DNA from 4 places in the Bacillus sp. DTU_2020_1000418_1_SI_GHA_SEK_038 genome. Region 4 is predicted to be linked to each of the others. Evidence: riboswitches for the same ligand, from Rfam matches in the RefSeq annotation. Region 4 holds a riboswitch; each other region holds the start of a gene.
The links. A riboswitch is a leader RNA that binds a small molecule or an ion and turns the genes downstream of it on or off. The one in region 4 is predicted to bind S-adenosylmethionine.
Positions count from the first base shown of each region.

Region 1: linked by a shared signal. The riboswitch ahead of mtnK (S-methyl-5-thioribose kinase) and the one ahead of RRV45_RS18550 (methionine ABC transporter ATP-binding protein) in region 4 are both predicted to bind S-adenosylmethionine.
Region 2: linked by a shared signal. The riboswitch ahead of RRV45_RS11360 (methionine biosynthesis PLP-dependent protein) and the one ahead of RRV45_RS18550 (methionine ABC transporter ATP-binding protein) in region 4 are both predicted to bind S-adenosylmethionine.
Region 3: linked by a shared signal. The riboswitch ahead of RRV45_RS20275 (OsmC family protein) and the one ahead of RRV45_RS18550 (methionine ABC transporter ATP-binding protein) in region 4 are both predicted to bind S-adenosylmethionine.

Region 1 covers NZ_CP135435.1:356,660-359,873, reverse strand. The annotation lists gene mtnA (S-methyl-5-thioribose-1-phosphate isomerase) at 1-721, opposite strand, end outside; gene mtnK (S-methyl-5-thioribose kinase) at 718-1,908, opposite strand; SAM riboswitch class I at 1,988-2,139, opposite strand; SAM riboswitch class I at 2,344-2,449, shown strand; gene mtnW (2,3-diketo-5-methylthiopentyl-1-phosphate enolase) at 2,536-3,214, shown strand, end outside.
Region 2 covers NZ_CP135435.1:2,289,022-2,292,235, reverse strand. The annotation lists gene metC (cystathionine beta-lyase) at 1-571, opposite strand, end outside; gene RRV45_RS11360 (methionine biosynthesis PLP-dependent protein) at 568-1,680, opposite strand; SAM riboswitch class I at 1,759-1,878, opposite strand; gene RRV45_RS11355 (2-oxoglutarate dehydrogenase E1 component) at 2,280-3,214, shown strand, end outside.
Region 3 covers NZ_CP135435.1:4,081,884-4,085,097, reverse strand. The annotation lists gene RRV45_RS20280 (nucleoside hydrolase) at 1-562, shown strand, start outside; gene RRV45_RS20275 (OsmC family protein) at 1,494-1,946, opposite strand; SAM riboswitch class I at 2,070-2,208, opposite strand; gene RRV45_RS20270 (DUF7713 domain-containing protein) at 3,061-3,214, shown strand, end outside.
Region 4 covers NZ_CP135435.1:3,708,649-3,711,862, reverse strand. The annotation lists gene RRV45_RS18555 (O-acetylhomoserine aminocarboxypropyltransferase/cysteine synthase family protein) at 111-1,427, shown strand; SAM riboswitch class I at 1,572-1,677, shown strand; gene RRV45_RS18550 (methionine ABC transporter ATP-binding protein) at 1,804-2,835, shown strand; gene RRV45_RS18545 (methionine ABC transporter permease) at 2,828-3,214, shown strand, end outside.

The sequences.
Region 1 (3,214 bases), 1.1 Mb from region 4:
TAGCAGCAATTCGGTCAGCCCCGACAATAATTGCTTCTATTCCCTTTGAGTAAATCGTATGGGCGGCCATGCTGTCCGTGATCAAAGTGACATCGACACCTGATTGCTGCAGCTCCCAAACGGTAAGCCTTGAGCCTTGGAATACTGGACGCGTTTCACATGCATACACATGAAACTGTTTTTCTCGTTCAATGCCAAGATGGAAAGGCGCAAGTGCTGTCCCGTATTTAGCCGTAGCAATGGACCCTGCATTGCATATTGTCATCACATTTGTAAATCCTTTTAGCAGTGACAGGGCATGCTCGCCAATTTGTCTGCACGTTTCTTCATCTTCTACATGGATCTTTATGGCTTCTTCAAGAATGACCGTTTTTGCTTCATTAACGCTTTTCGCTTCCTCCGCCACTGCTGCAATTCTTTCAAGCGCCCAGAATAAATTGACTGCTGTTGGCCTGGAACTTGCTAGATAACGAAAATCCTTTTGAAGATGTTCGTGGAATTCCTTTAATTGTATCGTTTCATATTGCTGCGCCGCGATCGCAAGTCCATATGCAGCAGTTATCCCAATTGCAGGCGCTCCACGGACTTTTAATGTGACAATAGCATTGAATATCTCCTCAATCGTATCAAGCTGAAGATACTCAATTTGATGAGGGAGCTTTTGCTGATCAAGAATAATCAGATGTCCATTTTTCCATTCAATTGATGTTGGAACCTTCATGCCTTTCTCTCTCCTAACAGTGAAATAGCTTCTCTTACTGAATTTAACACGTGGCGATTTAAGATTAATGTTTCGCCTAATGCAAGTGCCTGTCTCTTAGCTGCAATTCTTTTCTCATGATCCTCAATACCGTCTAAATCCTTCACATGAGCAAGACCAATCGTTCTTCTAATTAACTCACAGCCAGTAAACCCAAGCGTGTCAGAAAAGATTTTCTGTAAAATGTATTCTTTATAGCCTTCGACCTTTGTATAGACTTCGAGATTTGACTCTTCCCATAATTCAGTAAATACTGAGCAAAAAACGTCCCAGGTATTCTCGATATGCTCAAAAATAACAGATCGATTCGCTTCCTCTCTTGAAATTCCATGAAGAAATAGATTTCCGATAAATAATCCAACATCAAATCCAATCGGGCCATAAAAAGCAAATTCGGGATCAATTACTTTCGTTTCTGTGCTGCTTGCAAATATACTGCCTGTATGTAGATCCCCATGTAATAACGCTTCTGCTTCAGTTAAAAAACTTATCTTTAACTTAGCCGCTTCAAGCTTCAAAAGGCTATTATTCCAAATGGCCTCTACATCCTCACGCAATTCCGGTTCGAAATCATTGGTCTCATGGTCGAAGAATGGATCGGTAAAAATGAGATCTTCTGTAATCTTGCAAAGCTCTGGATTTGAAAATTCGACTGCTAAACGTTTTTTCTCAAATGGATGCAAAGCAAAATCCGATGTTGAAAATAGTGTTCTTGCTAAATATTCACCAATATCGCTTGATAGCTTTGGATAAGATTCCCCTTTAATAAGTCCCTCACGAGCAATCGTTAAGTGCGACAAATCTTCCATAACCGTAATGGCAAGGTCTTCATTTGCATGATAAACCTCCGGAACAAGCTGGGGAACAAACTCACCATGCTTTTTCAGCGCATTCGTTTCGATCGTTGCCCGCTTTAATGTGAGCGGCCAGCTTTCCCCCACTACCTTTGCATAAGGGAGAGCTTGCTTGATAATAACGCCTTTTTCATTTATTGAGTCAGTTATATGGAATACATAATTCAGATTGCCATCACCAATTTCGCGACAGTTCAATACTGAACCTTCAGAAAATAGATTTAGCTCTTTCGCAAGCTTCACCGCTGTCTCATCAGTCAACGGCTCATACTGTTTCTTTTCTAAAATTGTCATCTTTTCTCACCCTATCTATGAAAATAATAAAAAGCCTCTTTCTCATCACGAAAGAGGCTTACGAATACAAATTCTCTGCCTCTCATCTCTCAGAAAGTTTCCTTTCCGTTGGAATTAGCACCGTGCCTTGCGGGAAAATCCCGGCGCTAATAGCGCCCCGTTTCACAACGGTATTACGGTCGGTTGCTGGGCTTCATCGGGCCAAATCCCTCTGCCTGCTCATGATAAGAGTATTTAACATATTCACGTTAGTTTGCTTGAAATGAATGTTAGCACCTGTTTTTGAAAGTGTCAACACTTTTTTCTGAATTGTTTTTTCACTTTACAACACTCCTAATAGAAAAAATAATCACACAAACTGTATTGACAGAATTTTTAAGCGGTGCAATAATAAAAGGCAGTTACTTTTGAATCGTAAATTAATTGAATATATTTTTCTTATTAAGAGCAGGTGGAGGGACGAGCCCTATGAAACCCGGCAACCGATCAAATGATTTGACACGGTGCTAATTCTTGCAGCTTTCATGCTGAGAAATAAGAAGATGTTTGTCTATTGACCTCTTCTTATTTGAAGAGGTTTTATTTATTTTATAGAGAATTTTAATTTTACAAGGAGGATGAACCAACATGAGTGAAATCATCGCTACCTATCAGCTATTTGGCAAGCCAGGATCCTTTGAGAAAAAAGCGGAGGGGATCGCACTTGGCTTAACGATCGGTTCATGGACAGATTTGCCGCTGCTTGAGCAGGAGCAGTTGAAGAAACATAAAGGACGCGTCATCTCTGTCGAGGAATTCTCGGACACGCGCCACCCTGTTAAACAAAATGATATTTTAAGCAAAGTAAAAATTGCTTATCCAAGTGCGAATTTTTCAGCTGATCTACCAGCTATTTTAACAACGGTGTTCGGGAAGCTTTCCTTAGACGGTGAGGTCAAATTACTTGATTTAGAGTTTAGCTCGGAACTATTAAGCAGCTTTCCTGGCCCACGGTTCGGAATTGAAGGCATTCGGAAAACTTTAAATGTTTATGATCGACCACTGACTATGAGCATTTTCAAGGGAGTTATTGGAAGAGACATCGATTATTTGACCGCTCAATTGAGGGAACAGGCTCTTGGCGGAGTGGATCTTGTGAAGGATGATGAAATCCTTTTTGATAATCCGTTAACACCTTTCGAGCAACGTATTTTAAGAAGTAAAGATGTTTTGCGGCAGGTCTATGAGGAAACAGGTCATCGTACTCTTTATGCTGTAAACTTGACAGGCCGGACTTCTGAATTAAGGGTTAAAGCGAAAAGAGCCC
Region 2 (3,214 bases), 1.4 Mb from region 4:
CTAAAGAGAGCGGCTTTTGTAGGGCAGGCGTTAAAAATGTATTATCAACAAATGTTAAAGCTCCGTGCTTTTTTGCGAGTGTAGTTATCGCTTTTATATCAGTCACCTTTAATAGTGGGTTGGAAGGAGTTTCCACGTAAAACACCTTCGTATTAGGCTGAATAGCTTTTTGAACTGCACCTAAGTCAGTCATATCAACAAATGTATGTTCAATGCCTAATCGGGTAAGTACTTGTGTAACGAAACGATAGGTACCACCATAAACATCCTCCGTTATTAAAACGTGATCATCTTGTGAGAGGAGTAAAAATGCAGTTGAGATTGCAGCCATTCCGGAAGAAAACGCAAAGCCATGCGTTCCTTCCTCAAGATCCGCAATAACTGTTTCAAGTGCTTCACGAGTTGGATTCAGACTTCTTCCATAATCATATTTTCCAAATGTATCAAAGTCAGATTGGTGAAAGGTAGAGGCATGGTTAATAGGTACACTCACCGCACCAGTTACTGGATCATATTTATGATTATTATGCAAAAGCTTTGTTTCAAAATGATAGCTAACCTCGTTACTCATAGTGCAACACCCTCCATAACTTTAGCGAATGCCAATTCTAAATCCTGGATAATATCTTCAGCATTTTCGATGCCTACGGAAAAACGCAATAAACGGTTACAGACTCCGGTTTCAATTCGAATTTGTTCAGGGATATCTGCATGAGTTTGGGTTGCAGGGTAGGTGATAAAGCTTTCCGCACCCCCAAGGCTTTCCGCAAAGGATATTAAGGAAAGACTTTGTAAAAACGGATTTACATAAGATTCGTCCTTAATTCGAAATGAAACCATCCCTCCTCGGCCAGGATAGAGCACATCGGTTACAACATCATGTTCAGATAAATAACGGACAATTTCCTGAGCATTCTTTTCGTGACGCTCCATCCGCAGCGCAAGTGTTTTCATTCCGCGTATGAGAAGCCATGAATCAAATGGGCTTAGTACCGCACCTGCTGCATTGTGGTGCATGGCTAATAATTCACATAACTCTTTTCCTTTCGCAACAATTAATCCGGCTAACACATCATTATGTCCGCCTAAATACTTCGTGGCACTGTGGATGACGATATCAGCACCAAGCTTTATTGGCTGCTGTAAAACAGGGGTATAAAATGTGTTATCAACAAGCAGTAAAAGCTGATGCTTTTTCGCAAACTCAGCCACTACTCTAATATCAGTTTCCTCCATTAATGGATTTGTAGGGGTTTCAATGAAAATAGCCTTTGTATTTGCTGTGATTTCCTTTTCCAGACTTTCAGCTGAAAAGTCCTTAGTATATTTACAATTCAAGCCCCATTTCTTATAACCTTGCTCGAATAAACGATATGTACCGCCATATAGATCCTTTGAAACGATTAATTCATCGCCTGATTGGAACAGGGAGAGGACGGTAAGGATTGCACCCATACCTGAACTGCATGCATAGCCTTGATCTCCTTCCTCAAGCTCAGCAATTGCCTTTTCCAATATTGTTCGTGTTGGATTTCCTGTTCGAATATAATCAAATCCAGTAGACTGGCCAATTCCGTCATGCCGATAGGCCGTTGAGAGATAAATGGGCGGGTTAACAGTCCCAGTAACTGTTTCACTTCGGTTTCCAATTTGCGCAAGAATCGTATCTGTCTTATACATTGTCAGCACTCCTTTTTATTGAAAAAAAATAAAAAGCCTTCTTAAGAAGAAGACTTTTCATTGTTTACATAGTCACTCTTCTTATCTTTCAAGTTTTAATAAAAACTTGCAGGAATTAGCACCTTTTCAATCTATTTTTAGCGATTGATGGTTGCTGAGGCGTCTTCGGGCCTTACCCTCGACCTCTCTTGATAAGAAATCATTTTCAATTTTCTATTAATATTACACGTTAACATTCAGAAAAGTCAATCCTCTTTAAATAATAATTTGTTTATCCATATTGAGATGACACATAGTTAGCATTTGTGTAAGCGTTGTCTTTATTATTATATCAAGCTAAAGAATCGTTTATGGATTACTTTACTAAAATAGGTTTTTTTAAAACAAATATTTTCTACTATATCCATGTTTAAAACCTTTGAATAACAAACTTTTACGTGTTAAAATGGCTTTGGAAATTATTTGTACCCTAAAAATATTATTATTCTTGTAATTCTCAATTAAGTATTGCCAATTACCAATTTACTCATTTAATCGTTTTTTAGGGAAAGAATAATGGACATAGAACTTTTCAAATATAGTGGTGGAGGTTTTTTTACATGAAAAAGCCATTGAATGGTGAGAGACCTTTTAATCAAGGATTTTATGGTCCAAACCTTGGCTATGTCATTGAGTTATACGAAAACTATTTGCAAGATCCTAACTCCATTGATCCAGAAATGAGAGCCTATTTTGATGAGACGGGATCACCTGTTACTGAAATTAAAGATTTCCCTAAGTCAGAAGCAAATGTAACATTTACAAACTCTAATGTATTAGAGAAAACTTTAGCTGCTATTCGTCTTGCGGATAATATTAGATTTTACGGGCATCGTGCAGCTGATATTTATCCATTAAAAAATCATGAACCAGAAAGAAAGCTCTTTGAACTTTCTCGATATGGTTTAACTGAAGAAGACCTAAAGGCAATCCCAGCTAATCTTATTTGTACAGAAGCAAAGGTTCCACTAAGAAACGGACATGATGCGATTGAATATTTGAAAAGTGTGTATATGGGCACCATCGCTTTCGAATTTCATCATGTAGATGATGAGAATGAGAAGGAATGGCTCAGGAAAAAAGTAGAATCAAATGAATTAAATCTAAACTTAAAAGCAGAAGAAAAGACGAAAATCCTAAGAAGACTTACAGAAGTAGAGGAATTTGAAAAGTACCTTCACCGAACATTTGTAGGTCAAAAACGATTTTCCATTGAAGGACTTGATTCGATGGTTCCTTTATTGGATGAAATTGTTTCCGAATCAGTCTCAAATGGTACTAAAACAATAAATATTGGGATGGCACACCGTGGACGCCTTAATGTGCTTGCACATGTTCTGGGAAAGCCGTATGAAATGATATTCGCAGAATTCCAGCACGCTCCTAATAAAGAGCTTGTTCCATCTGAAGGCTCCATTGGCATAAGCTATGGCTGGACAGGGGATGTAAAGTATCACCTTGGATTGGACAAGCAAATAAAAGATGAAAATACAAC
Region 3 (3,214 bases), 370 kb from region 4:
AATAACGATCATTGCTGTGGGACCACTGACAAATCTTGCTTTAGCGATCCAAAAAGCACCGGAAATCATCCCGCTCGTTAAAGAGGTCGTTGTGATGGGTGGGGCTGTAAAAGTACCAGGGAATGTAAATGCGTATGCTGAAGCGAATATCATCGCAGACCCTGAAGCAGCTGACTATGTTTTCTCATCTGGTTTAAACGTGACTCTTGTAGGATTAGATGTAACCTTGCAAACATTATTGCCACTATCAAGGGTGAATGAATGGCGTGAGACTGGAAAAGAAACGGCTCATTTTTTTGCGGATATGACTGAGTTTTATATCGGATATTATGAGAAATATTATCCAGGGATCGCCGGTTGTGGTCTTCATGATCCACTTGCCGTGGGAGTTGCCATTGATCCAAGCTTTGTAAAGACGGAAACGATGAATGTAAAGGTTGTTTTAGAAGGAGAAGAGGTAGGGAGAACCATCGGTCATCCTGAAGGTGAACCTAAGATTCGCGTCTGTACAGAAGTAGAAGCCGATCGATTTTTGGAACATTTTCTAAGTAGAGTTGTATGATTTAAGTTGAATTCTTCCACATACCAACACTAGATCCCCCAGAAAAGCGGACTGATTCGCTTTTCTGGGGGGTTCTTTTTTTCGTTAACCGAATGGTCACAGTGATACTGGGAAGATATTCAACAATCGTTAGATAGACCTTTGCTATTATCTATACCTAGAGGGTCTAATTAATCGTTTGATTAAACAGTCCCAATCCCTTGTCCTGCCTGGCTTTGAGTGGATTTAATTAAACGTTTGATTAATATGTAATTGCCTAATTTTAATAATTAGTATGATACAAACATAGTGAGATCCTGTGCGATCAATGCAAGAGGACCTTTAAACAAACGTTTGATTGAACAGTCCCAATCCCTTGTCCTGCCTGGCTTTGAGGGGATTTAATTAAACGTTTGATTAATATGTATGTTCGTATTTATATATCAATTTAAAGCAATGGCCAAATTTTAATAATTATTATGATACAAACTTAGTGAGATCCTGTCACGGTGCAAGATGGCCTTTAAACAAACGTTTGATTGAACAGTCCCAATCCCTTGTCCTGTATGGCTTTGAGTGGATTTAATTAAACGTTTGATTAATATGTATGTTCGTATTTATATATCAATTTAAAGCAATGGCCAAATTTTAATAATTATTATGATACAAACTTAGTGAGATCCTGTCACGGTGCAAGCTGGCCTTTAAACAAACGTTTGATTGAACAGTCTCAATCCCTTGTCCTGTCTGGATTTAAGGGGATTTAATTAAACGTTTGATTAATAGAGACCTGAAAAGTATTAGCGGAATAAAGGATCATTTCGTCGCAGTGACGCCCGGGAAAATCCTGTTTCACATTAGTCGTATATTAAAAGAGACACACAAGAATTTAATTTTCCTGTGTGTCTCTTATTAGTTTATATATTCGTATTTTTATCTTTGCGGCCGTATTTTATTTAACAGGCTGATGAACAACCATTTTTGAAGAAACAAGATTCACAGGATTGGCAATCGTGTCGCCGACAGGACAATGATCTTCAACGAATGCTTTAAATGCTTCGACTTTATCTTCTGGGGCATCCGTTTCGATATGAAACGTATACAGTATGGATAAGAATCCTGGTCTTACATCAGATTTGTTAAAAAACCCGTCTAGGTCAATATCTCCTTCTAATTCAACCCAAAACTTTTTAAGATCGATATTGAATTGCTTCGCATATGTTCTCGCTACGATTGACTGGCACGCACCTAAAGCGGACAGAAGTAGTTCCACCGGATTCATTCCTTTATCAGTTCCTCCTAAGGTTGCTGGCTCATCCACAATCACTTTATGCCCTCTCGATTCTGTTTCCACTAATACGTTTTCTTTTAAAACTGTTTTTGCTTTAAATGTTGAAATGGCCATCTTTTTCTCTCCCTTTCCAATTTGGATTTCATTTACTTGCTTTACAGCTTTGGAAAAACGACAACTCTTCTTTACGATAATAGAAGGGTGCATTACGAAACGTGAAGCCATTTTGCCAACACCTTCTTATCTTCGGAATGAGCAGCCACTCTTCTGAATTTGGCACCAGGGTTCTTCGCAATCTGAGTGATGTCTGACCTCGCTTTAAAACCTGGATGCCGAGAGTTCGCGGGGGTAGTCTCACCCTCTATCTGGATAAAAAGAGTTTAATTCGTAGTATAACAATAGGAATTATTGTATTTATATTATCACAAAATTCAATTAAGTCAAATTATTTTTTGTGAAATTAGTACCGATCCGCGTTGATAAAGGGTTTGGAAAAAAGTCTATTAGGATATTAATTGTAATCAAGCACAATAATCTAGATGCGCCTATTCACTTTATTCCAGGAGGAAATCCTGTATTTTTTTACCACGTTCAGGGATGTAATTTTTGGAAGTGAGATCATGAAAAGTTCACTTATATAAGCAATGTAGAGAGATTTAGGTGCCACCTGTGGGAATTGGCTGACAAACCAGTCAATTTGGCTGACAACTACCTGGAATTGGCTGACAAATTCAAAATCTGGCTGACAAACTGCCCAATTTGGCTGATAAACCTTCAGCCTCTCTGTCAAAGTGAAGTTTTTATCTAACAATATGTCGTTTAAGTGGCCTAAACAGGCTTAGGTACAACTTAGATTACAGAACTGATAGATTAGAGTACCTTTTTCTGTGTGATTTTGTATTTTCTGAAGGGGAGATGAATCTTCGAAGGATAATGTGCAATAAAGCCAATCTTAAGCTTAATTTGTTGTATGAATAAATTGAAGGTTTTACTATGTGGTAATAAAGAACGCGGAGCAAATGATCGGATTTAGCTAATTTTTTGAATTGAAAATGATAATATCAATCTAGCAACTACAAAAACCGGATGGACGGTTGACGCTCCCTGTAAGAAAAGGGGTGTTTGATAGGCTGGCGTACAAAGCAATGAACATGCTATTGCAATTTTGCATTTTTCTAATCCAATTGTCATTATGATAAAATAGAAGAAAAACTAAATAGGTGAGCATATGGACAAGTGTGAGCGCTGCGGAACGAATGAAGTAAAAATCATATTGAAAGACGGGGCAACTAGTAAGCGATTATGTAACAATTGCTACAACGAGATTATGTCCGATGAGCTAGGGGTAGACCTAGAGCAGTTGATAGAAAGCTTTTCATTGA
Region 4 (3,214 bases):
TATCAACCCTCTTCTTGCGAAGAGGGTTTTTTAAATTCTTCTTTTAAGCAAAAGGAATCAGCAAATCAAAAAAATGCAAACTATTGCAGATTAAAAAGGAGAGAAGAAACATGTCAGAAAAACAAAAAAACTATCGATTTGAAACATTAGGTGTACATGGGGGATTACAGCCGGATCCTGTAACAGGAGCAAGAGCTGTGCCAATTTACCAAAACAATGCTTACCAATTTAAAGACACGGAACATGCAGCTAATTTATTTGGCTTGAAGGAATCTGGGTACATTTATACTCGTATTCACAACCCAACTACTACAGTCTTTGAAGAAAGAGTTGCCCTGTTAGAAGGGGGAGTTGGTGCCTTAGCGGTTGCTAGCGGAATGGCCGCCATTACACTAGCGATTCTGAATATTGCTGAATCTGGGGATGAAATTGTTTCAGCCTCTAACCTATACGGGGGAACTTATAATCTGTTTGCTGTGACATTGCCGAAATACGGCATTAAAGTGAAATTTGTAGATCCCGAAGATCCTGAAAACTTCCGAAATGCCATTACGGAAAAAACGAAGGCTGTCTTTGCTGAAACGATTGGAAACCCAAGCTTAAAGGTGTTAGATATCGAAAAGGTAGCGGAAATCTCACATGAGAATGGGGTTCCACTAATTATTGATAATACATTCGCGACTCCATATTTATGCAGACCGATAGAATACGGAGCAGATATTGTCGTCCACTCCGCTACAAAATGGCTGCTGGGAAATGGAACAACAACTGGAGGAATCATTGTAGACGGCGGAAAGTTCGATTGGAATTCTCCTAAGTTCCCTGGATTCACTCAGCCAGACCCAAGCTACAATAACCTTGTGTATAGTGAGGCATTAGGTGCGGTTGCCTATATTATTAAAGCTAGAGTTCAACTTCTTAGAGACTTTGGTCCTGCATTAAGCCCGCAAAATGCCTTCCAATTTACACTTGGACTTGAAACACTTCATGTGCGGATGAAGGAGCATATTGCCAATACTAAGAAAGTAGTAGAGTACTTAGAAGCTCATCCAGCTATTAATTGGGTCCTGTATCCTGGAAGTGACAATCATCCGGATAAAGTATTAGCGGATAAGTATTTGCCGAAGGGCGCAGGTTCTGTAGTCGTATTTGGAATCGAAGGCGGAAGAGAAGCAGGAGCGGCTTTCATTAATAATCTTGAGCTGTGGGCACATGTTGCAAACGTTGGCGATGCGAAAAGCTTAGTTATTCACCCGGCAAGTACAACGCATCAGCAGCTTGATACAGAAGGGCTGAAGGCTGCAGGTGTTCCTGAGGATCTAGTTCGTCTATCAATCGGAATTGAAAATGCTGAGGACCTTATTGAAGATTTAGAGCAAGCAATTGAGGCAGCAACAGGGATTGCCTCGCTATTAGTAAAAGAATAATTAATTAAGGTTTTTTCATGAGTAAAAAGATATATAATTCCAAATTTTTACCGTTGACGCTATCTTTATCCCATGATACGATATCAATCGTGAATATAAGAATGCTTAATTAAAGTAAAGTGTTAATTGAATATAGATGTAATGCTCTTATCAAGAGAGGTGGAGGGATGTGCCCGATGAAACCCGGCAACCGTCATTTTATGAAATGGTGCCAATTCACACAAAGCAGATTTGCTTTGGAAGATGAGGGGAAGGATAAATTCATTATGCCTTTCTGCTCATAACAGAAAGGCATTTTTCTTTTTTATAGCATTACTATTTCTCTTTATTCATCTATTATGATATTGTAAATGGGATTTAGAGAGGGTGAGCAATTATGATCTCAATCAAAAATGTACAAAAGATATATGCTTCTAAGCAGGGTCAAGTCACCGCAGTAGACAACGTTAATTTAGAAGTTAACGAGGGAGAAATCTTTGGTGTTATTGGCTATAGCGGTGCTGGGAAAAGTACATTAATCCGCATGCTAAATGGACTTGAAATACCATCAAGCGGAAATGTTGTTGTAGCTAATAATGAAGTTTCACATATAAAAGGCAAGAACTTAAGGAAAGCTAGACAGGATATCAGTATGATATTCCAGCATTTCAACCTGCTTTGGTCTAGAACTGTTCGGCAAAATATTGCATTTCCACTTGAAATTGCGGGTGTTGCCAAAGAGGAACGATTAAAACGTGTGGATGAACTCATTAAGCTTGTTGGTCTCGATGGAAGAGAGGATGCTTATCCCTCTCAGCTGAGCGGAGGGCAAAAACAGCGTGTCGGAATTGCCAGAGCATTGGCAAACAACCCGAAAGTGTTGTTATGTGACGAAGCCACATCTGCATTAGATCCAGAAACAACTAATTCCATCCTAGAATTATTAGTGGATATTAATGAGCGTCTAGGTTTAACGATTGTGCTCATCACACATGAAATGCAGGTTATCCGTAAAATCTGTCATCGCGTGGCTGTAATGGAAGAGGGAAGAATTGTCGAGCTGGGACCAGTTATCGATGTGTTCAAAAATCCGCAGCAGCAAATTACAAAGCGCTTCGTTCATCAAATAACAGAGTCTGATCCAGATGAAACGAAGGAAACGATTGAACAAATTACTCAATTATATCCACACGGGCAAATTGTCCAATTAAGCTTTGTTGGTAAGTCCGTTGAGCAGCCGTTAATAACGAATCTAATTCGTGATTTTAATATAACCGTTAATATTCTTCACGGGAAAATATCACAAACGCAAAACGGTTCTTATGGAACACTTTTTATCCATTTAGATGGGGAGAAGCCTGAAATTTTAAAAGCAATTGATTTCATCAAGGCCAAGCAGGTCGGGGTGGAGGTGATTTCGAATGCTTAGTGAATGGTTTCCGAATGTTAAATGGGATAAGATGTGGGAAGCAACTGTAGAAACATTATATATGACGAGCATTTCGGTCATTGCTACTTTCATTCTTGGCATTATTCTAGGTCTATTACTTTTTCTAACTTCGAAGGGCAATATTTGGGAGAATAATTTTATTAATAAAATTATCAGTGCTATTGTTAACATTTTTAGATCCATTCCCTTCCTAATCTTAATTGTGCTATTAATTCCATTTACTATTTTCTTAATTGGGTCGATGATAGGTGAAAATGCGGCACTACCTGCACTAATCATTGGGGCAGCGCCATTTTATGCAAGAATGGTAGAAATTGGGTTAAGGGAAATTGATAAAGGTGTTATTGAAGCAGCCAAA